DNA from 4 places in the Mesorhizobium sp. L103C131B0 genome. Region 4 is predicted to be linked to each of the others. Evidence: predicted binding sites of a transcription regulator. Region 4 holds the regulator's gene; each other region holds the start of a gene.

Region 1 (5,554 bases), on a different contig from region 4:
AGTTCTGGAACACCATGGCGATGTCGCGCTCGGTCGGACCGATCGTGTTGACGATCTTGCCGTCGATGGCGACGGTGCCGGAAGAAATGGTCTCAAGCCCGGCGATCATCCGCAGCAGCGTGGACTTGCCGCAGCCGGACGGCCCAACCAGCACGCAAAGCTCCTTGTCGGGAATGGCGATCGAGACACCCCTCACCGCCTCGACGCCGCCGGGATAGACTTTCTTCACATCCTTCAGATCGACGGTCGCCATCGGCTTCTCACTTTTCGGAATCGACAAGTCCGCGCACGAACCAGCGTTGCATCAGCACCACGATCAGGATCGGCGGCAGTATGGCCAGCATCGCGGTGACCATGACCAGATGCCATTGGGTATCGGCATCGGCGAAGGAGACCATCTTTCTAAGTGCGATGACGATGGTGTTCATGTCGTTGCTGTTGGTGACGAGCAGCGGCCACAGGTACTGCGTCCAGCCATAGATGAAGAGGATGACGAACAGTGCTGCGATGTTGGTGCGCGACAGCGGCAGCAGGATGTCGAAAAAGAAGCGCCATGGTCCGGCGCCGTCGACACGCGCCGCTTCCACCAACTCACCTGGGATGGTCATGAAGAACTGGCGAAACAGAAGCGTGGCGGTGGCCGAGGCGATCAGCGGAATGATCAGGCCGGCATAGGTGTCGATCATGCCGAGATCGACCATCACCTTGTAGGTCGGCAGGATGCGCACCTCGACGGGAAGCATCAGTGTGATGAAGATCAGCCAGAAGAAGACCATCCGAAGCGGAAAACGGAAGAACACGATCGCATAGGCCGAAAGGATCGAGATGAAAATCTTCCCCACCGCGATGCCGAGCGCCATGATCGTGGTGTTGAGCAGCAATCGGCCGACACTGACGCCGCCGATGCGGCCGACACCGCCGAACAGCGCCTCGCTGTAATTATTCCAGACCTGGTCGCCGGGCAAAAGAGGCAATGGCGGCTTGAGGATGGTCTGCAGCGTCTGCGTGGAGGCAACGAAGGTGTAGTAGATCGGGAAAGCGACGATCAGGATGCCCAGGATGAGCACGGCGTGGGCGATGAGGGCGCGAAGCGGGGACTGACCAATCATCGCTCGCGCTCAACCGTAGTGGACTTTGCGTTCCACATAGCGGAACTGGATGGCCGTGAGTGAGATGACGATGACCATCAGGATGACCGACTGCGCGGCCGAATCGCCGAGGATCAAATTGACGAAACCGTCATTGTAGACCTTGTAGACCAGCGTCTCGGTGGCCTTGCCCGGCCCGCCGCCGGTGACGGCATGGACGATACCGAAAGTGTCGAACAGCGCATAGACCGTGTTGACGACCAGCAGGAAGAAGGTCGTCGGCGCGAGCAGCGGGAAGACGATGGTCCAGAAGCGCTTCGTCTCCCCGGCGCCGTCCATGGCCGCCGCCTCTATCAACGTCTTCGGCACCGCCTGCAGCCCGGCGACGAAGAACAGGAAATTGTAGCTGATCTGCTTCCAGGCAGCCGCAGACACCAGCAGGATCATGGCTTGGTTGCCGTTAAGCAAAGGATCCCAGGCAATGCCGAGACCTCTCAAGGCGTAGGCCAGCGAACCGATCGAGGGGTTGAACAGAAACAGCCACAACATGCCGGCAATCGCCGGCGCCACCGCATACGGCCAGATCAGCAGCGTGCGATAAAGGCCTTTGCCGCGCACCACCTTCTCGGCCATGACGGCAAGCAACAGGGCCACACCCATGGCGACCATCGCGGTCGCCAGAGAGAACACCAGCGTAACTTTGATCGAGTTGAGGTAGGCCGGGTCGGCCAGCACCTTGCGAAAATTGGCGAGCCCGACGAACTTGCTCTTCAGCCCGAACGGGTCTTCCCTAAGCATCGACTGGTAGAGCGCCTGCCCCGTCGGCCAGTAGAAAAAGATCAGCGTAATGGCGAGTTGCGGCGCCACCAGCAGGTAAGGCAGGGTCTTGTTGGGAAAGACGACGCGTGGAGACAGTGTGGATCCTTCGCTGTTCAGGAAGTCGTCCACGCGGGTCCGCGTGGACGAGGTTCAACTGACAAATCGCTTCAATTTCCGATCGCTTCCTGAATCGCCTTGTTGCCGCGTGCGACCGCGTTGTCGAGCGCCTGCTGCGCAGTCTGCTGGCCGGCCAGCATCTTCTCGAACTCCTCGTTCTCGATGTCGCGCACCTGCGGCAGGTTGACGAGGCGCACGCCCTTCGAGTTCTCGGTCGGCGCCTTGCCCAGCATCTGCAGGATCGGCGTCTCACGGCCCGGATTCTTGTCATAGAAGCCGGACTTCTTGGTCGCTTCATAGGCAGCGAGCGTCACCGGCAGATAACCCGACTTCTGGTGCAGATACTCCTGCACTTCGGTCTTGGAGAGGTAGGAGAAGAACGCCGCGACGCCCTTGTATTCCTCGTCCGATTTGTTGCCGAACACCCACAGGCTGGCGCCGCCCGGCGTGGTGTTCTGGGGCGCGCCCTTGGCGTCACTATCATAGGGAAGCTGGCCGATGCCGTAGTTCATGCCCGACTTGACGATGTCACCGAGACCCCCCGACGATTCGGTGAAGATGCCGCATTCGCCGGCAAGAAAGATCTGCTTGGCTTCGGAGGTACGGCCGCCATATTTGAAGGTGCCATCCTTGGCCATGTCGGCGAGCGCCTGGAAATGATTGACGAAGATCGGCGCATTGATCTTGAGCTCGACGTCGGTTCCGGCAAGTCCGTTCTGGTTGGTGCCATAGGAAACGTCGTTCCAGGCCGCGAAGGCCTCAAGGTGGATCCAGGTCAACCACGTCGAGGTATAGCCGCAGGAAGCGGCGCCGCTCGCCTTGATCTTCTTGGCGGCTTCCCACACCTCGTTCCAAGTCTTTGGCGGGTTGTTCACATCAAGCCCGGCCTTCTGGAAAATATCCTTGTTGTAGTAGAGGATGGGCGACGAGGAATTATAGGGGAAGGACAGCATGGTCCCGTCCGGCTTCGAATAGTAACCGACGATGCCGGGCAAATACTGGCTCTTGTCGAAGGTCACGCCGGCGCTGGTTAGCACATCGGCCACCGGTTTGATCGCACCTTCGGCTGCCATCATGACGCCGGTACCCACGTCGAACACCTGGATGATGTCGGGCGCTTGCCCCGCACGATAGGCAGCGATGCCGGCATTCAGCGTTTCGGGATAGGTGCCCTTGAAAACAGGGAGAATTTCATAGTCGCTCTGGCTGGCATTGAAATCCTTGGCGATCTTGTCGACCACCTCGGCATTCGCGCCGGTCATGGCATGCCACCAACTGATCTGGGTGGCGGCGAAGGCGGAGGTGGTGGAAAGCAGGGTCAAGGTGGCGGCAACACCGGCCGCAAAGCCGAACAACTTCATGTTTCATCTCCCGTTTGTCATTGGCGAAAGGGGCACTCCCGCAAAGGCAATATGTGTCGCTGATGACAATCGGACAACGGATTTGTTGCTGTTTCGTGAATTTCATACCCGGCTAACTTCGCGCCCCCTCGCTCTGCAACGAGGACAGAGAGAAATGCCAAGCCGGCTCAGCGATACATGGGCGCGGTGGGCCTGCGACGATCGCCGACCGCCGGCGATGCATGAAGGGCCCCCGTGACAGCGCCACGCACCTGTACCATGCGGCCGCCATACCGGCGCTCGGCCAGATCGAGATGGTAGAGCGGCATCGCGCCAAGCGCTGCTGTGACCCTGTCTGGAATGAGACAGGATCGCCGCAAGGTACAACCCGAAAAACCCGCTGTAGTTGTAGCTCGCATAACCGATTCTTCGTCAAGCGCGACATACTAATCAAGTGGACGGCTTGATTGCTGTGGGAGAGCAGGTGGGGCGAGATGCTGACGGTCTATAATTGTATCGTGCATGAGCACGATCTGAGACTGGTCGCACTGGCAGCGCTCATTTGCGGTATTTCTTCCTTCTCGGCGGTCAACCTGCTTCGCCATGTCGACCGCTCGAGCGAGCGCAACCGCTATACCTGGCTGATGATAGCAGCCACTTCCACCGGCTTCGGTATCTGGGCGACGCATTTCATCGCAATGCTTGCCTTTTCTCCCGGAATCCCCAACGCCTACAATACGGAAATGTCGGCGCTTTCGCTCGCCGGTTCCGTCGCCCTGACCGCCGCGGGCATGTGGATCGCCACCTTGCGCCGGGGCATCGACTACCCTCTGGTCGGCGGCGCGGTCCTCGGCGCCGGTATCGCCGCCATGCACTATATCGGCATGGCCGCCTTCGAGGTCGAAGGGCGCATCGTCTGGAACCCGCTGCTGGTCGGCGTCTCGGTGCTGACAGGCGTCACCCTCGCCGCGCTGGCGCTGCTGGTCGTGTTGCGACGGCCGTCCATGCAGGCCACAATCGCCGCCGCCATCCTGTTGACGCTGGCGATCTGCAGCCTGCACTTCATCGCGATGGGCGCGGTGTCGATCTTCCCGGACTCCTCCATCGAGATATCGCAGTTCACGGTCGAACCGGTGTCGCAGGCCTTCGCCGCCGCTGCAGTCAGCATGGCTATCCTGGTGCTTTCAGCCGCAGCATTGTGGATCGACCTGCGTTTCCGTCGTCACAAGCTCGAGGCAGAGCGCATGCACGGCCTCGCCAACGCCGCCGTCGAGGGGCTGATCGTCTGCGACGGCGCCCGCATCGTCAGCGCCAATGACAGCATCGCGGCACTCACCGGCATTGCGCCGGAAGTGCTGAACGCGATGCTGCTTGGCGACCTCTTCGGCGAACGCACCGCGGCCGGCATGTCCGACTGCAGCGGACAGGCACAGGAAGCCGAACTCAGAGCCCATGACGGCGCCACCATCCCCGTCGAACTTATCGCTAGAAGCATCGACTATTGCGGCAAGCGGCACAGCGTGGTCGCCGTGCGCGACATCCGCGAACGCAGGAAGGCCGAGCAGGAGATCCTGCGCCTCGCCCATTTCGACCCGCTGACCGGGCTCCCCAACCGCCGCAGTTTCTCCGGCCGGCTCGAGGCCGAAATTGCCGCAATGGACCGCGGCGGCAAGGGTGGGCATCTTGCGCTGCTGCTGCTCGACCTCGACCGCTTCAAGGAAGTGAACGACCTGTTCGGGCATGGCGCCGGCGATGCCATGCTGCAGAAGGTGGCGCTGTGCGCCTCCGCCGTGCTCCGCCACGGACAGATGCTGGCGCGTCTCGGCGGCGACGAGTTCGCCATCATCGCTCCGAACCTTCCCGATCCGCAGGCGGCCGGCCGCATCGCCGAGGCGGTGCTGGCGGCCATGCGCGAGGAAAACCGGCTGTCGGTCGGTGGCGGGCTGGTGTCGGCCAGCATCGGCATTGCACTTTATCCGCTCGACGCCGATGAGCCGACACTCCTGGTCAGCCACGCCGACACCGCGCTCTACCGCGCCAAGGCCGAGGGCAAGGACACCTACCGTTACTTCGAGGCCTCGATGGGCGCCGAGGCGCGAGACCGGCGCGTGATGGAGCACGAACTGCGCCAGGCCATGGCGCGCGATGAGTTTCGCCTCGTCTACCAGCCACAAAAGGAGATCAGCAGCG
Region 2 (5,554 bases), on a different contig from region 4:
TATAAAGCCATAGTGGTTCAGTGCCTTTCTTCGTTTCTCTCCCGGATCCTCGCGGCAAAAGCCTCTGCAACTTCTCTGACCCGCTGATCCCGAAGGGGCGGGGAAGAAAGGAGCATTTCGAGACGGTCGAGAGCGGAGACACGGGAGGCGGAAGCGCTTCTGGCTTCACACGAAGGTTTTGGGTAAAACCTCCGGCCCTCCGTTCAGCCCCCAGCAAGGACCGGCAGATTGCGGGCGTCTATATAGCAAATTGTCTGGAAGGCAAGGGTAACGCATGCTCCGGACAGCGTCCTGGCGTCGCAGGGTTGGAAAAATACCAGGCATCAACTCGTATGCGGGGTACCACCGTTGATCGTTTCGGGGAAGAAATCCGGAGCCGCCTTACGCTTGCCGAACATCATGTCGTATTGCAGCAGGCGGTAATCGTTGATCGCCGGATCAACGTCCTTCTGCCGCGCCCAGTCCGGCGTGGCCTCACCTGACGGTGTCAAAAGCAGATTGCGGTCGACGACGCGATAGCGTTCGCGCAGCGCGCCCAGGAAGCCGGTGTAGTAGGGGTGCGTGATCCCGGCCGTTGTCAGGATGTGGTAGGGCAGGAAGGCCGGGCTCACGGCGCCCATATCCTGCGCCGGACCGGTACGGTTAGACCAGATGACCAGCGGCGTCTGATGATGCTCCAGTGCCGCCGCCGGCGTCGGTTCCTTGCGCGGCGCGACATTGTCCTTCAGGTAACCGGTTTCGACATAGACGGGGCCGAGCGGCGGCAGATGGTCGCCGAAGAAGGCGATGACCGTCGGCCGGTCGCGCTTCTTCGCCCATTCGATCAGCCGCTCGAGGCCGCGATCGGCATCGGCGGAGCCTTCGGCATAGCTGAGCAGCGATTCCCGCGCCCATGTGCTGATCGGCGCCGCGACCTTGTGGGTCGGATTGTAATAGCGGTACGGCTCGTAGGGACCGTGGTTCTGCAGGCTGACGGCGAAGAAGAACACCGGCCGCTCGCTGGCGTCGGCCTCTGCGATGATCTCGTCGGTCATCGAGGCATCGGAAGCCAGCGGCCCGCGCTTTTCCAGTGGCGGCAGCGTCTCTTCCGAGCGGAAATCGTTGAAGCCGAAATCGGCATAGACGGCGCCTCTGTTCCAAAACCAGTTGGTGCCCGGGTGGATGGCGCGCGCCCGGTAGCCCTCGCTTTTCAGGAAGGTCGCCAGCGACGGCGTCGGCGTGCGCACATATTGCTGGTAGGGGATCGAGCCCGCCGGCAGGAAGGCATTGGAAAAGCCGGTCAGCGCCTCGAATTCGATGTTGGCGGTCATGCCGCCGAATTCCGGCGAGAACATATAGCCGGAACGCAGCGCCCGCACATTGGGGATCGGGTCAGGCGTGATTGTGACGCCGGGCAGCTTGGTCGGATCCCAGAAAGATTCGCTCATCACCACGATGATGTCGGGTTTCTCATCCGGTACCGAGGCCGCCACATCAGGCCTGTCGATCGCGTCGATCGCCTTGTCGGAATAGCCCGCCGGCGCCGAGACATGCGCCATCGGCACGTTGAGCGCGAAGGCCAGCGCAAACCCGTTGGAGGCGTAGTTCTCCTTCTGGTCCCACATGATCGGGATGATCTGCAGCCGGTCGCGGGTCCACGAGAAGGTGGCGTAGTCCATGATCGAGACGAAGAAGGCGAGCAGCGGCACTGCCAGCGTCAGCCGCGCCAGCCGCCCTTTGCGGCTGAGGATCGGAACCTTGCGGCGCCACAACCGCCAGCCATAGATCAGCAGCGACAGGCCGGCGACGATGCCGACCGCCATGGCGAGCGCCGTCCAGGGCCGTTCGCGCACCAGGAGCGGCATCAGTGCCATGATCTGGCGCGAATAAAGAAAATCGGTTGGGTAGAGTGGATCGCCGAGATAATGCGACTTCTGATGCCCGACAAAGGCCAGCGCCAGCGTCAGCGGCGCCACGATCATCAGGCTCTGGTGACTGCGGCCAAGCACGGCGTCCAGTCCCATCAGCACCAATGCAAAGACAATGATGGTGGTCCAGCCCGGCTTGAATGGCTGCAGGAAGAAGTCGACCGTGCCGAAGAAGTCGCCGCGCACGATCCATTCGATGGCGAACACCAGGATGGCGGAGGCAAGCAGCGTGACCAGACCGTAGCGGATGACCGGCCATCTGCGCCCCGGCAGGTAGCCGGTGGACGGATCGTCTTCCAAGAATTGTGGCGCGGGTACGGCCGCGCCCTTCCTGATCCTAGCCACGTCTCTTCCCCCGGCCCAAGCAACGCGTATTTCCACTCGCGCCACCGTTCTGTCATAGAACTGTCATGCAAAAGCTAGCGCCTGTGGCGAAAATAAGAAGAGCCAGCAAACGATTCGTGAGCGGTTTTCATCAGGTGTGATCGGCAAAAAGCCTTTGGGAACAGGGACTCGAGGTCAGCTCCGGTTCAAGCGAGAGCCGAAATGCCGCCTCCGGGCTTGACTTGACGGTCCGCCTTGCGTCACAGGCAGGAAAAATCAGCCGCTGGAGAGCGCCCAAATGGCCGTCGCATTCACCTTTCCGGGACAGGGCAGCCAGGCTGTCGGCATGGGCAAGGACCTCGCCGACGCCTTCCCCGAGGCACGCAGGGTGTTCGAGGAAGTCGATGATGCGTTGGGCGAAGAGCTGTCGAAACTGATCTGGGAAGGCCCGGAAGAGGCGCTGACCCTGACTGCCAATGCCCAGCCGGCGCTGATGGCGGTCTCGCTGGCGGCGATCCGCTCGCTGGAAGCGCGCGGCTTTTCGCTGAAGGACAAGGTTGCCTACGTTGCCGGTCATTCGCTCGGCGAATATTCCGCCCTTGCCGCGGCCGGTTTCGTTTCGGTCGCCGATGCTGCCCGGCTGCTGCGCATCCGCGGCAACGCCATGCAGGCGGCGGTGCCGGCCGGCGAGGGCGCCATGGCGGCGATCATCGGACTGGAACAGCCCGACGTCGAAGCCGCTTGCACCGAGGCCGCAACGGGATCCGGCAAAGTCTGCCAGATCGCCAACGACAATGGCGGCGGCCAGCTGGTGATCTCCGGCGCCAGGGCGGCGGTGGAACTCGCCGCGAAACTGTGCACAGAAAAGGGCGCCAAGCGGGCGCTGATGCTGCAGGTCTCCGCACCCTTCCATTCGGCGCTGATGGCGCCGGCGGCCGATGTCATGCGCGAGGCGCTGGCCGACGTGACCAAGAATGCACCGGTCGTGCCCGTCGTCTCCAACGTCACTGTAGCCCCGACCAGCGACCCCGACGAGATCGCGCGCCGCCTGGTCGAGCAGATCACCGGCCGCGTGCGCTGGCGCGAAACGGTGGAGTGGTTCGGCGCCAACGGCGTCGCCACGCTGTTTGAGATCGGCGCCGGCAAGGTGCTTTCCGGCCTGGCGCGGCGGATCAACCGCGACATCGCCACATCCGCCGTCGGCACGCCGCCAGATGTCGAGGCGGCGCTGGCCGCGCTTGCATAATCCACTGGCGATTCAACCCCTCCCGTGGGAAGGGTGTTCCCTTAAGATCAGGAGAAGAAAATGTTCGAACTGACCGGCCGCAAGGCGCTCGTCACCGGCGCATCGGGCGGCATTGGCGAGGCGATTGCCCGGGTGCTGCATGCGCAAGGCGCCATTGTCGGCCTGCACGGCACCCGCATCGAGAAACTGGAGACCCTGGCCGGCGAACTCGGCGACCGGGTAAAGCTGTTCCCGGCCAATCTAGCCGACCGTGACGAGGTCAAGGCGCTTGGCCAGAAGGCCGAAGCCGAACTCGAAGGCGTCGACATACTGGTCAACAATGCCGGCATCACCAAGGACGGCCTGTTCGTGCGCATGGCGGACGCGGATTGGGACAGCGTGCTGGAGGTGAACCTCACCGCCGTGTTCCGGCTCACCCGCGAGCTGACCCATCCGATGATGCGCCGCCGCCATGGCCGCATCATCAACATCACCTCGGTGGTCGGCGTCACCGGCAATCCTGGCCAGACCAATTATTGCGCCTCCAAGGCCGGCATGATCGGCTTTTCCAAGTCGCTGGCGCAGGAGATCGCCACCCGCAACATCACCGTCAACTGCGTCGCCCCGGGCTTTATCGAATCGGCCATGACCGACAAGCTCAACGACAAGCAGAAAGACGCGATAATGGCCGCGATCCCGACGCGCCGCATGGGCACGAGTGTTGAAGTGGCGTCGGCCGTCGCCTATCTCGCCTCCAACGAGGCAGCCTACGTCACCGGCCAGACCATCCATGTCAACGGTGGCATGGCCATGATCTGACAGGATATTGCCGGGTGATAAGAAGACATGGCCGGCTTGTGAAAAGAGACCATTTCGCCTTGGACCTCGGCCATTTTTCGTGTAATGCGGCCCGCAACCCGGCGGTTCGGGCAAAAACCGGTCCGGCATCGTTGCGTTTCCGGCAGGACCATCTTTCAGCTTGATTAGCGGCATTCTGCCCGTTAACGAAGACAGACAAACAAAAGACGAGGATGCCCCAAATGAGTGACACCGCAGAGCGCGTCAAGAAGATCGTCATCGAACATCTTGGCGTCGATGCCGACAAGGTGACGGAGCAGGCGAGCTTCATCGATGATCTGGGCGCGGACAGCCTCGACACGGTCGAACTCGTCATGGCCTTCGAAGAAGAGTTCGGCGTCGAGATTCCGGACGATGCGGCCGAGACCATCCTGACCGTCGGCGATGCCGTGAAGTACATCGACAAGGCTTCGGCCTGACACTATCCGCAGTCATCACCGGGGAGGACCTGCGATGAGGCGTGTCGTCGTCACGGGCCTTGGCCTGGTTTCGCCGTTCGGCATGGGCTTCGAGCACAGCTGGAAGGAACTTCTGACCGGCCGCAGCGCCGCCAAGCGCGTCACCGAGTTCGAAGTGGAAGATCTTGCCTGCAAGATCGCCCACGTCATTCCTCGCGGTGACGGCACCAACGGCACGCTCAATCCCGAAGCCGTGCTCGAGCCCAAGGAACTGCGCAAGATCGGCGACTTCATCCTTTACGGGATTGCGGCCGCCGACGAAGCGCTGAAGGATTCCGGCTGGGAGCCCAGCACCGAAGCCGAGCGCTGCGCCACCGGCGTCATGATCGGCTCCGGCATCGGCGGCCTCGAGGGCATCGCCGAGAACGCTATCATCCTGAAAGAGCGCGGACCGCGCCGTATCAGTCCATTCTTCATTCCCGGCAACATTATCAACCTGGTATCTGGCCAGGTATCGATCCGGCATGGGCTGAAAGGCCCCAACCACGCCGTCGTCACCGCCTGCTCGACCGGCGCGCACGCCATTGGCGATGCCGCCCGGCTGATCATCTTCGGCGATGCCGACGTGATGCTGGCCGGCGGCGCGGAATCGCCGGTGACCAGACTATCGCTTGCCGGCTTCGCTGCTTGCCGGGCACTGTCCACCGACCGCAACGACACGCCTGAGAAGGCCTCGCGTCCCTATGACCGCGACCGTGACGGCTTCGTCATGGGCGAGGGCGCCGGGGTCGTCGTGCTGGAAGAACTCGAACACGCCAAGGCGCGCGGCGCCAAGATCTATG
Region 3 (5,554 bases), on a different contig from region 4:
AGACCGGCTTCTGCTTCCAGGGCTGCAAATGGGGCGCCAAATGGTCGACGCTCTATACCGAGATCCCCAAGGGCGAGGCCTCCGGCCATCTCGAAGTCCGGCCGAATGCCATGGCGATCAAGATCAACCACGACGCCTCAGGCAAGGTGACCGGCGTCGTCTATGCCGACAAGGACGGCAAGCTGCAGGAACAGAAGGCCCGCATTGTCGCCGTCGCCGGCAACTCGATCGAAAGCCCGCGCCTGCTGCTAAACTCCGAGTCAGCGAAGTTTCCGCAAGGGCTTGCCAATTCGTCGGGGCAGGTCGGCAAGAACTACATGCGCCACACCACCGGTTCGGTCTACGCCATCTTCGACCAACCGGTGCATATGTATCGCGGCACCACCATGGCCGGCATTATCCGCGACGAGGCGCGGCACGATCCCTCACGCGGCTTTGTCGGCGGCTATGAATTCGAGACGCTGTCGCTCGGCTTGCCCTTCATGGCCGCCTTCCTCAATCCCGGCGGCTGGGGCCGTTCCTTCACCACCGCGCTCGACCACTATGATCACATGGCTGGCCTGTGGATCGTCGGCGAGGACATGCCGCGCGCGGAAAACCGCGTCACGCTGCACAAGGACGAGAAGGACGCGCACGGCATGCCGATCGCCGACGTGCATTTCGATGATCATCCCAACGACACGGCGATGCGCAACCATGCCTACAAGCAGGCCACAGCGCTTTATGATGCGGTCGGCGCGACGCGCTCCTTCCCGACGCCGCCCTATCCCTCAACCCACAATCTCGGCACCAACCGGATGAGTGAAAAGGCGGAAGACGGCGTCGTCAACAAGCACGGCCAGGCGCACGACATCAAAAACCTGTTCGTGTCGGACGGCAGCCAGTTCACCACCGGTGCGGCTGAAAATCCGACGCTGACGATCGTGTCGCTGGCTATCCGCCAGGCCGAATACATCGCTTCGCAAATGTCGGCCAAGACGATCTGAGCCGTCCTCCCGGATCGCTACGCGGAACGCGCATGGCGCGTTCCGCCCTTTTCCCTAGGACACTATGCGCCGACCGGCTGTCCGTCCTTGCGGCGGATGGCGACGACGGACGGCCGCGGCAATTGGCCATCCCTGAAGTCGGGCCACAGCGTCTGCGCCTTGTCGAGCGTCTCTGCATCTTCCGCAGGGTGCTGCACCGACAGGAACAAAGTCGAGCCGTCCGGCGTGAAGCACGGGCCGGTCGCTTCGGCGCCGTGCGGGCAGGTGAACAGCAGCTTCGGCAGGCCGCGCGCCGCACCTTCGGTGTCGACGCCATAGACGCCGTCCGGCAGGTCGAAATCATTGGCGCCGTCCGTCGCCACCCACAGCCGCCCGGCCGGATCGAAGGTGATGTTGTCGGGGCAGACGAACCAGCCATTGTCCGACGTATCCGGATGGAAGGTGGCGCCGACCTTGGCATCCCTGGGATTGCCGCAGAGCACGAACAGGTCCCAGGCATAGTTTTCGGCCGTGTGGTCGGCGTCGGCGCCGCGGCCGCCGGGCGGGATCAGTTCGACAATATGGCCCCAGAGATTTTCCGGCCGCGTGTTGGCCGGATTGACCTTTGACTGGTCGCGCTTCTTGTTCTTGGTCATCACCGCATAGACGCGGCCGGTCACCGGATTGGTCTCGATGTCCTCGGGCCGGTCCATCGGCGTGGCGCCGAGCGCATCTGCCGCAAACCGCGTCTTCAACAGCACCTCGGCCTGGTCGGCAAAACCGTTCTCGACGGTAAGCTTGCCCTGGCCGTGCACCAACGGCAGCCACGTCATCGAGCCATCGGCATCGAAGCGGGCGACCGACAGCACGCCATCGTCGAGCAGATCGGCGCCGGAGGCCGGGTTGGCCTTGTCATAGGCCTTGGCCGAGACGAAGCGGTACATATATTCGAAATAGTCGTCGTCACCCATATAGACGACAACGCGGCCGTCCTTGTTGAGGACCACGGTCGAGGCCTCATGCGACATGCGGCCAAGTGCCGTGCGCTTCACCGGCCTGGACTGAGGATCGTAAGGGTCGATCTCGACCACCCAGTCGAAGCGGTTGGCCTCGTTCGGTTCCTTGTCGAGGTTGAAGCGGTCATGGAAGCGGCCGCGGCCATAGATGTCGGAGCCGTCGAAGCCGTAACGGTCGAGCAGGTCGGCAGTCGGCGCCTTTTTCGGGTCGCCGCCGAAAATGTCGGACACGCCTTCCTCGCAGGTCAGCACCGTACCCCAGGGGGTGAAACCGCCGCTGCAATTATAGCTGGTGCCGAGCACTTTCGTGCCAGTCGGGTCGGCCGAAGTTTTCATCAGCGCATGGCCGGCAACCGGTCCGGAAACGGTCATTTCGGTGTTGGCGGTGATGCGGCGGTTGAGCGGGCTGTCCGCCACGCTTGCCCACTTGCCGTCCTTCAATTGCACCTCGACGATCGAATGGCCCATCGCGGCCATGCCGAGATCGACCTGTTCCCTGGTCATCGTCTTGCCGGCATCGCCCTCGGTCATCCCCGGAAACATCACATTGGGCGAGATGTATTCGTTGTTGACGCAGAGCAGGCCATGATCGGAATTCACCGTGCCCTTGGGCAGCGGCATGAAGGCGATGTAGTCGCAATTGTAGCCGAAGCGCTTTTCCTGTTCCTCCGCCGCGACCTTGTTGCCGTCGAATTCGGCGAGGCCGGCTGCAAGCGGGTCGCCCCAGCGCGCGACGATGGTCGTCTCATAGCCTTCGGCGGCGGCATGGGTCTTGCCGTAGACCCGTTTCAGCTCGGGAAAGCCGAGCGTCGACTGCGCTGTGGCGGCATGCGTTTCGCCGGCAAACAAGGAGCCGACAAAGCTGCCGCCGGCAATCAGCGCGCCGGAGGCGAGGCTGCCTTTCAAAAGAGACCGGCGCGAGACGCGCTCGGCAATGATTTCGCGGATGACGGGGGAGGATGAAGACGGTGCATTGGCCATGGTGTCTGCCTCTCAGGGTGGATGTTACGGCGCACCGTTGCCCTAGTCTGCCTAGGCAACATTCACATGACATAAGAGGAAGGTTTTGCCGCAACTGGGCGCGGCACTACGCATCGCTCAGCCCTTGGTGCAGGTCGAGGCGGTGAAGGCGCCGTCGGGCTGCTTCAGAATGATGTCGAATGACGGGGCGGTCTCGCCGTCCAGTGTTGCCTGTGTCATGGAGACGGAGTTGCCACCGGTGGTATAGCCGCCCAGCGGCCCGAGCCAGGTGATCTCGCCATTGGCATTCATCTGATAGTTGTAGCCTTGCGTCGCGGTGCCGAATGTCACCGGACCACTATAGACATTGCCCTTGATAGTGATGTCGCCGAGGTTGAGGAAGGCGCCGAGCAAATAGACCTCGCAATGATAGGTGCCGTCCGGAAGCTTGCCCTCGCTGAAATCGGCGCGCGCGGCGCCGCTCGTTGCCATCAGCAGCAGGATGCCGGAAATGCATGAGGTGCGAGATGTCATGACGTCACTCTTTTGAAGGGCGAGCTTGCCCTATTTTTGCGCGGTACCGCAACATTGTTAGCCCGGAACACACGGCCGGAGATCAAAAACTAGGCATTTGTCTCAATTGGGCAAAAATTAGGCAAAAGCCATGTGCGCTGCGCAAATTTGCCTCAATCAATTTTCGCCGGCTACCACTGTTTTCTCGAGGCTAATATACCAACCGGCTGATAACGCTCGGCTATTCCATCTTCGTGAGCGGCGCCTTTGCGTTTGGCACGGCAGTTGCATTGCATTATCGCGGTGCAATCAAACAGCTTGGGAGTCTTCGGTATGAGGGGTAATTTCTCCACAATAACAAAAATGTTTTCGGCCGGCGTGGTCGCCGCCGGCCTGTCGATGTCGTCTCCGGCCCAGGCCGCCGAAGACACGATCAAGGTCGGCATTCTGCATTCGCTGTCGGGGACCATGGCGATTTCGGAGACGACGCTGAAAGACGCCATGCTGATGCTCATCGAAGAGCAGAATGCCAAGGGCGGTCTGCTCGGCAAGAAGCTCGAGGCGGTCGTTGTCGATCCGGCCTCCAACTGGCCGCTCTTTGCCGAAAAGGCGCGCGAGCTGATCTCGAAGGACAAGGTCGCCGCCGTGTTCGGCTGCTGGACCTCGGTGTCGCGCAAATCGGTGTTGCCGGTGTTCTCGGAACTCGACAACATCCTGTTCTACCCCGTCCAGTATGAGGGCGAGGAAAGCGAGCGCAACGTGTTCTACACCGGCGCCGCCCCGAACCAGCAGGCGATTCCTGCCGTCGATTATCTCATGAGCGAGGACGGTGGCTCGGTGAAGCGCTGGGTGCTGGAAGGCACCGACTACGTCTATCCCCGAACCACCAACAAAATCCTCGAGGCCTATCTGAAGGCCAAGGGCGTCGCCGCCGAAGACATCATGGTCAACTACACGCCGTTCGGCTTCTCCGACTGGCAGACCGAAGTCTCCGCAATCAAGAAATTCGGCTCGGCCGGCAAGAAGACCGCCGTCGTCTCGACCGTCAATGGCGACGCCAACGTTCCGTTCTACAAGGAACTCGGCAACCAGGGCATCAAGGCCGAGGACATCCCGGTCATGGCCTTTTCGGTCGGTGAGGAAGAACTGGCCGGTCTCGATACCGCGCCGCTGGTCGGCCATCTCGCTGCCTGGAACTATTTCGAGAGCGTCGACACACCCGAAAACAAGAAGTTCATCGCCGACTGGCACAAGTTCATCAAGAATGACAAGCGCACCACCAACGACCCGATGGAAGCTCACTATATCGGCTTCAACATGTGGGTGAAGGCGGTCGAAAAGGCCGGCACCACCGATCCCGACAAGGTCATCGACGCCATGGTCGGCGTGTCCGTGCCGAACCTCACCGGCGGCTATTCGACCATGATGCCGAACCATCACATCACCAAGCCGGTGCTGATCGGCGAGATCCAGGCCGACGGCCAGTTCGAGACCGTGTCGCAGACGCCCGGCCTCGTGATGGGCGACGAATGGTCCGACTATCTGCCCGATTCCAAGGACCTGATTTCGGATTGGCGCGCGCCTCTGTCCTGCGGCAACTTCAACGTTGCCACCGGCAAATGCGGCGGCAAGGGCACGAACTGATCCCTCCCGGGGCCGACCGATCGTGGACGCGTCCACGATCGGTACCGCCAAGCGTCCGGGCGCTTCAGCCCGCCCGGACGCGGAATTTCCCCACAGAAGAGTATCTGAACGGATGATCCTGTTGCGCACTCTCGGCCTCATGCTGGTGTTCCTGGTGGCAAGCCTATTGCCGTCGAACGCAGCCGAAGCCGATCTGCGCGCCATCGTCGCCAAATTCGCCACGAGCACGGGCTTTGCCGCCACTGAGGCCGTCGTGCGCGAACTTGCCGCCACCGGCGATCCGCTGGTCGAGCGCCCGCTTGCAGCGCTCGCCGAAGGCAACCTTTACATCCGTAAAGCCGATTCAGCCGTCTTCGTCGGCAGTGAGGCCGCCGACAGCGTCACGCTGCTCGACCCGCTGAGTGGCGAGAAAGCCGGCGACGCCCCCAAGGCCGACATCACGAAGATCAAGGTCAA
Region 4 (5,554 bases):
ATGCCGAGCATGCGCGTGTCGAGCTCGGTCGCTTTCAGGAACCGGGCGACCGCGCCGAGTTCAGACGCTCGTGCCGTATCGGCCTGCGGATTTGAGGTCGTGTCGGTCATGATGTCCTCCAGCGGCTTGCCGTCTGGCGCGGATGCCGGACCACAGCCTAGAAGTTTGCCGCCGATGGCGGAAACACACAATTCTCGTAGAGAAAACGCCGCGGCTTGACAGCCGCGGCGCCTCATTTCTTCAAGTCGTCGAGATCAGTTGCAAGCCGCGACGCTGCCGGCGGCGACGCCTGTGCAGACTTCGTCCTTCTTGATCCAGCCGGCGTCGATGACGACGTTGAGGTTGTCCTTGGTGATCGCGACGGGGGTCAGGAACAGCGACTTGACGGTGTTGCCGCCAGGCGTGGTGAAGTCCTTGGCGCCGGCAATGTCGCCCGTCTTCTTGCCATCGGCAAGCTGCGAGGCGATCTCGGCGGCGTTCTTGCCGAGTTCGCGCGCGTCTTTCCACACCGACACCGTCTGCGTGCCGAGCGCGATGCGGTTCAGGGCGGCATGGTCGCCGTCCTGGCCCGAGACCGGAACCGTTCCGGCAAGGCCCTGCGCCGTCAGCGCGGCGACAACGCCGCCGGCGGTGCCGTCATTGGCCGCAACCACGGCATCGACCTTGTTGTCATTGGCGGTCAGGAACTGTTCCATGTTCTTCTGGGCGTTGGCCGGCAGCCAGCCATCGGTATAGGCCTCGCCGACATTCTTGATCTTGCCCGAGTCGATGGCTTCCTTGAGCACTTCCATCGAGCCCGAGAACAGGAAATCGGCATTCGGATCCGAGCCCGAGCCCTTGATGAAGACATAGTTGCCTTCGGGCTTCGCCTTGAACACTTCGCGGGCCTGCATGCGGCCGACTTCCTTGTTGTCGAAGGTCAGGTAGAAGACGTCCTTGTTCTCGATCAGGCGATCATAGCCGACGACCGGAATGCCTTCGTCCAGCGCCTTCTGCACCGCCGGGCCGATGGCCGAGGCGTCCTGCGCCAAGATGATCAGCGAGTTGGCGCCCTGCGAGATCAGGCTTTCGACGTCGGTCAGCTGCTTGCCGGGATTGGACTGCGCGTCGGCCGAAATGTACTTGTCGCCGGCGGCTTCGATCGCCGTTTTCATCGCCGCCTCGTCGGTCTTCCAGCGCTCTTCCTGGAAGTTCGACCACGACACGCCGATGACCTTGTCCTTCGCCTGCGCGACCGACATCAGCGCCAGCGACATGGCGACACCCGCCAGCATGGCGGCTGCAAATCTGTTCATTATAACCCTCCCTGCGCCGCCCACGGCGCGACAAAACCGGCCCGAAGGCCTGCACAAAGAGGCTCCATTTTTTCGAGCCTCGAAAAAATACTGGTTCAATGATAAGGCACTGTCAACATCGATTATGATGGATTCTGATGGCGTTGCCGAATTTTTTCGAGCTCCGCAATAAACAATGACAGGGCTGCCGGCGTCTGCCAATATTTGGCTGGTGCCGTCGAACGCCTTCACTATCATGAGGCGCGAGGAGGCCGGGAGGAAAACAAATGTCGGTTGGGATCCGCCACGACGATCTGCGCCGTCGCAACCGTGCGATGGTGATTTCGGCCGTGCGCCGGGCCGGCCAGCCGTCGCGGACCGAGATTGCGGCGACCACCGGCCTCAGCCATTCGACGATATCGGCAATCTCGTCTGATCTAATTCAAGAAGGCATCCTGATTGAAGGCAAGCCTGGCGAGACCGGCTCGCTGAAACGCGGCCGGCCGCAGGTCGGCCTTGGCCTCAACCCGGAAGCGGCGGCGGTCATGACCGTGGTGCTGTCGCTGAACTTCCTCTCCGTCACCGTCATCGACTATGCCGGCCAGGTGGTCGCGGAAGAACAGCGCCGGCTCGACACGCTGACCATGCCGCGCGACGAGCTGATCGGCGAATGCGTAGCAATCGTCGGGCGGCGTCTCGCGGACCCGGACCTCGATGTCCAGAGCATCGCCCGCATTGCCATGGGCATCCAGGGCATCACCGATTCGCAGGCGCGGGCCATGCTGTGGTCGCCAATCACGCCACTGACCGACATTGCCTTCGCCGACATGTTGGAAGCGGAATTCGGCATTCCTGCCACCATGGAGAACGACTGCAATATGATGGCGGTGGCCCTGCAATGGCGCCAGCCCGAGCGCTACCGCGACAATTTCATCGCGATCCTCTTGTCGCACGGCATCGGCATGGGGCTGGTGCTGAAAGGCGAACTGTTCACCGGCACCCATTCCTCGGGCGGCGAGTTCGGCCACATGATCCACCGTCCGGGCGGCGCGCTCTGCCGCTGCGGGCGGCGCGGCTGCGTCGAGGCCTATGCCGGAAACTACGCCATCTGGCGCAGCGCCAAAATGATGAGCGAAGATGCCGAGCCGGTCGATATCGGCGACGCTGATATGCGCGCACTCGCCGCGCGCGCCCGCGAAACCGATGGCCCGGAGCGCGAAGCCTATCGCAAGGCCGGTGAGGCGCTCGGCTTCGGCCTCGGCAGCCTGTTTGCGCTGATCGACCCGGCGCCTGTCGCCATGGTTGGCGTCAGCGCCGCCGCCTTCGACCTGATCGAGCCGGCATTGCGCGAAGCGATCGCCCAGACCGCCGGCGGCCAGCACTCGAAGTCGATCTCCTTCGACACCGAGCCCAACGAGCTGCCGCTGATCCGCGAAGGCTGTGCCATGCGCGCGCTCGGCTTCGTCGATCAGGAGATTTTCGCGCCGGGCATTCAGGCCAAATCCGGCAAGCATGTCGCCTGAATGGCCGGCAACGGCGCGACGCGCAGCATCCTAGTCTTCCCTGATCGCGTAGCCGGCGCCGCGAATGGTACGGATGACATCCGGCATGCGGCCGTTGTTGACCGCTTTGCGTAAGCGCCCGACATGGACGTCGACGGTTCGCTCGTCGATGTAGATCGTCTCGCCCCAGACATTGTCGAGCAGTTGGCTGCGCGAGAACACGCGGCCGGGATGGCGCATCATGAATTCGAGCAGCCGGAACTCGGTCGGTCCGAGCCTGATCTCGCTCTTCTTGCGGTAGACACGGTGCGACTCGCGGTCGAGCACGATGTCGCCGACCTTGAGCACGCTGGACAGCACTTCCGGCTTGGCCCGGCGCAGCAGCGCCTTCACGCGCGCCATGAACTCCGGCGTCGAGAATGGCTTGACCAGATAGTCGTCGGCACCGGTGGACAGGCCGCGCACGCGATCGCTTTCCTCACCGCGCGCGGTCAGCATGATGATCGGCAGCCGCTCGGTTTCGGGCCGCACTCTAAGCCGCCGGCAGAGCTCGATGCCGGAAACAGCGGGCACCATCCAGTCGAGCACCAGGAGATCGGGCACGTTTTCCTGCAGGCGGATCTCGGCCTCGTCGCCGCGTGTCACCACCTCGACGTGATAGCCTTCGGATTCGAGGTTGTAGCGGAGGAGCACGCCTAGCGGCTCCTCGTCCTCCACGACCATGATGCGTGGCGCGATCATAGGCAGTTCACCCTCATCAGGCCGGCGTGGCCATCGCCGTCTCGTCCTGCTTCGGACGATTGGCGGGCAATTGCTGGCCGGTCAGCACATAATACGCATTTTCGGCGATGTTGGTGACATGATCGCCGATGCGCTCAAGATTCTTGGCGCAGAACAAGAGATGCGTGCAGGCGGTGATGTTGCGAGGGTCTTCCATCATGTAGGTCAAGAGCTCACGAAACACGGACGTGTATTTGACGTCGATGCGCTCGTCGTCATTCCTGAGTTTTGCAAGAGCTGCCGCATCGGTGGCGGCATATTCCTCGACGACGCCTTGCACCTGGATCAGCACCAGCTGCGCCATGGCATCGATGGAGTGCGAGAGGTCGCGCGGCGTGACGCTCAAGCCCACGGTGCCGACGCGTTTGGCGATGTTCTTGGCGAGATCGCCGATGCGCTCGAGGTCGCCGGCCATGCGGATCGAGCCGACCACGGCGCGCAGATCGTTGGCCATCGGCTGGCGCTTGGCGATCAGCGTGATGGCGCGGTCGTCCAGTTCGCGCTGGCGCGCATCCATGATGGCGTCGTCGGAAACGACACGCTGTGCCAGCGCATTGTCCGAATTGAGCAGCGCCCTGGTCGAGCCGCTGACCATCGAGCCTGCCAGATCGCCCATGTCGCGGATCAGCTTGCTGATCTGCCCGAGCTCTTCATCGAAGGAGGCGACGGTATGTTCACCCATGATCTTGGTCCTCGTGCCTGAAAATTCACCCGCCGGACGGCTCAGCCGAAGCGGCCGGTAATGTAGTCCTGGGTGCGCTTGTCGTCGGGGTTGGTGAACATCTTGTCGGTGGCGCCCTCCTCGACGAGATAGCCGAGATGGAACATCGCCGTGCGCTGCGACACGCGCGCCGCCTGCTGCATCGAGTGGGTGACGATGACGATCGTGTAGTTCTGGCGCAGTTCGTCGATCAGCTCCTCGACACGGGCGGTGGCGATCGGATCGAGCGCCGAGCAGGGCTCGTCCATCAGGATCACCTCCGGCGACACGGCGATGGCGCGCGCGATGCACAGGCGCTGCTGCTGGCCGCCGGACAGGCCGGTGCCGGGCTCCTGCAGGCGGTCCTTGACCTCGTTCCAGATCGCCGCCTTCTTCAGGCTCTGCTCGACGATCTGGTCCATGTCGGACTTGCGCTTGGCCAGCCCATGGATGCGCGGGCCGTAGGCGACGTTCTCGTAGATCGACTTCGGGAACGGGTTGGGTTTCTGGAACACCATGCCGACGCGGGCGCGCAGTTCGACGACATCGATGTTCTTGTCGTAGATGTCGTCTTCATCGAGCGTGATCTTGCCGGTCACCCGCGCCAAATCGATGGTGTCGTTCATGCGGTTGAGGCAGCGCAGGAAGGTCGACTTGCCGCAGCCGGACGGGCCGATCAGCGCCGTCACCTGGTTCTGACGCACGTCGAGATTGACGTCGAACAACGCCTGCTTCTCGCCGTAGAAGACGCCGACCTTGTCGCCGCGCATCTTGATGACTTCGTTCGACTTGGCGTTCATTTTGTCGCCCACTGCATTCTCAAGGGACTGTTCGGTCATGATGTTCATACCAAATTGCCTTTTTTCTACCAGCGCCGCTCGAAGCGGCGCCGGAGCACGATCGCGGTGATGTTCATGGCCATGAGGAAGACGAGCAGGATGATGATGGCGCCGGACATGCGCTCGACAAAAGCGCGCTCAGCCTCGTTTGCCCACATATAGATCTGAACCGGCAGCGCGGTCGCCGGATCGAAAGGCGTCGTCGGATAATCGGCGACGAAAGCGACCATGCCGATCAAGAGCAGCGGTGCTGTCTCGCCGAGCGCACGCGCCAGGCCGATGATGGTGCCGGTAAGGATGCCTGGGGCGGCAAGCGGCAGGATTTGATGGAACACCATCTGCATCTTGGAGGCGCCGAGACCTAGGGCCGCCGAGCGGATCGACGGCGGCACCGCGGCGAGGGCGGCGCGCGTGGCGATGATTATGGTCGGCAATGTCATCAAGGTCAGCACCAGGCCG

The links. The regulator PhoB, encoded in region 4, activates phosphate uptake and scavenging genes when phosphate is short. The targets are predictions, from matches to a motif close to TGTCATNNANCTGTCAT.
Region 1: the regulator PhoB is predicted to act here: its motif matches at 3,448-3,464, upstream of ugpB (sn-glycerol-3-phosphate ABC transporter substrate-binding protein UgpB).
Region 2: the regulator PhoB is predicted to act here: its motif matches at 2,303-2,319, upstream of X730_RS144180 (LTA synthase family protein).
Region 3: the regulator PhoB is predicted to act here: its motif matches at 3,018-3,034, upstream of X730_RS143000 (PhoX family phosphatase).

What each region holds. Positions count from the first base shown of each region.
Region 1 is NZ_AYXC01000005.1:234,932-240,485, reverse strand. It holds gene X730_RS152565 (sn-glycerol-3-phosphate import ATP-binding protein UgpC) at 1-253, opposite strand, end outside; gene ugpE (sn-glycerol-3-phosphate ABC transporter permease UgpE) at 261-1,109, opposite strand; gene ugpA (sn-glycerol-3-phosphate ABC transporter permease UgpA) at 1,119-2,003, opposite strand; gene ugpB (sn-glycerol-3-phosphate ABC transporter substrate-binding protein UgpB) at 2,075-3,385, opposite strand; gene X730_RS152585 (EAL domain-containing protein) at 3,859-5,554, shown strand, end outside.
Region 2 is NZ_AYXC01000014.1:28,173-33,726, forward strand. It holds gene rpsF (30S ribosomal protein S6) at 1-11, opposite strand, end outside; gene X730_RS144180 (LTA synthase family protein) at 324-2,252, opposite strand; gene fabD (ACP S-malonyltransferase) at 2,530-3,477, shown strand; gene fabG (3-oxoacyl-[acyl-carrier-protein] reductase) at 3,538-4,275, shown strand; gene X730_RS144165 (acyl carrier protein) at 4,497-4,733, shown strand; gene fabF (beta-ketoacyl-ACP synthase II) at 4,768-5,554, shown strand, end outside.
Region 3 is NZ_AYXC01000015.1:117,317-122,870, reverse strand. It holds gene X730_RS142995 (GMC family oxidoreductase) at 1-986, shown strand, start outside; gene X730_RS143000 (PhoX family phosphatase) at 1,049-2,962, opposite strand; gene X730_RS143005 (hypothetical protein) at 3,080-3,475, opposite strand; gene urtA (urea ABC transporter substrate-binding protein) at 3,788-5,098, shown strand; gene urtB (urea ABC transporter permease subunit UrtB) at 5,211-5,554, shown strand, end outside.
Region 4 is NZ_AYXC01000010.1:129,761-135,314, reverse strand. It holds gene X730_RS146920 (sugar ABC transporter permease) at 1-110, opposite strand, end outside; gene xylF (D-xylose ABC transporter substrate-binding protein) at 255-1,295, opposite strand; gene X730_RS146930 (ROK family protein) at 1,562-2,797, shown strand; gene phoB (phosphate regulon transcriptional regulator PhoB) at 2,828-3,517, opposite strand; gene phoU (phosphate signaling complex protein PhoU) at 3,534-4,238, opposite strand; gene pstB (phosphate ABC transporter ATP-binding protein PstB) at 4,280-5,104, opposite strand; gene pstA (phosphate ABC transporter permease PstA) at 5,122-5,554, opposite strand, start outside.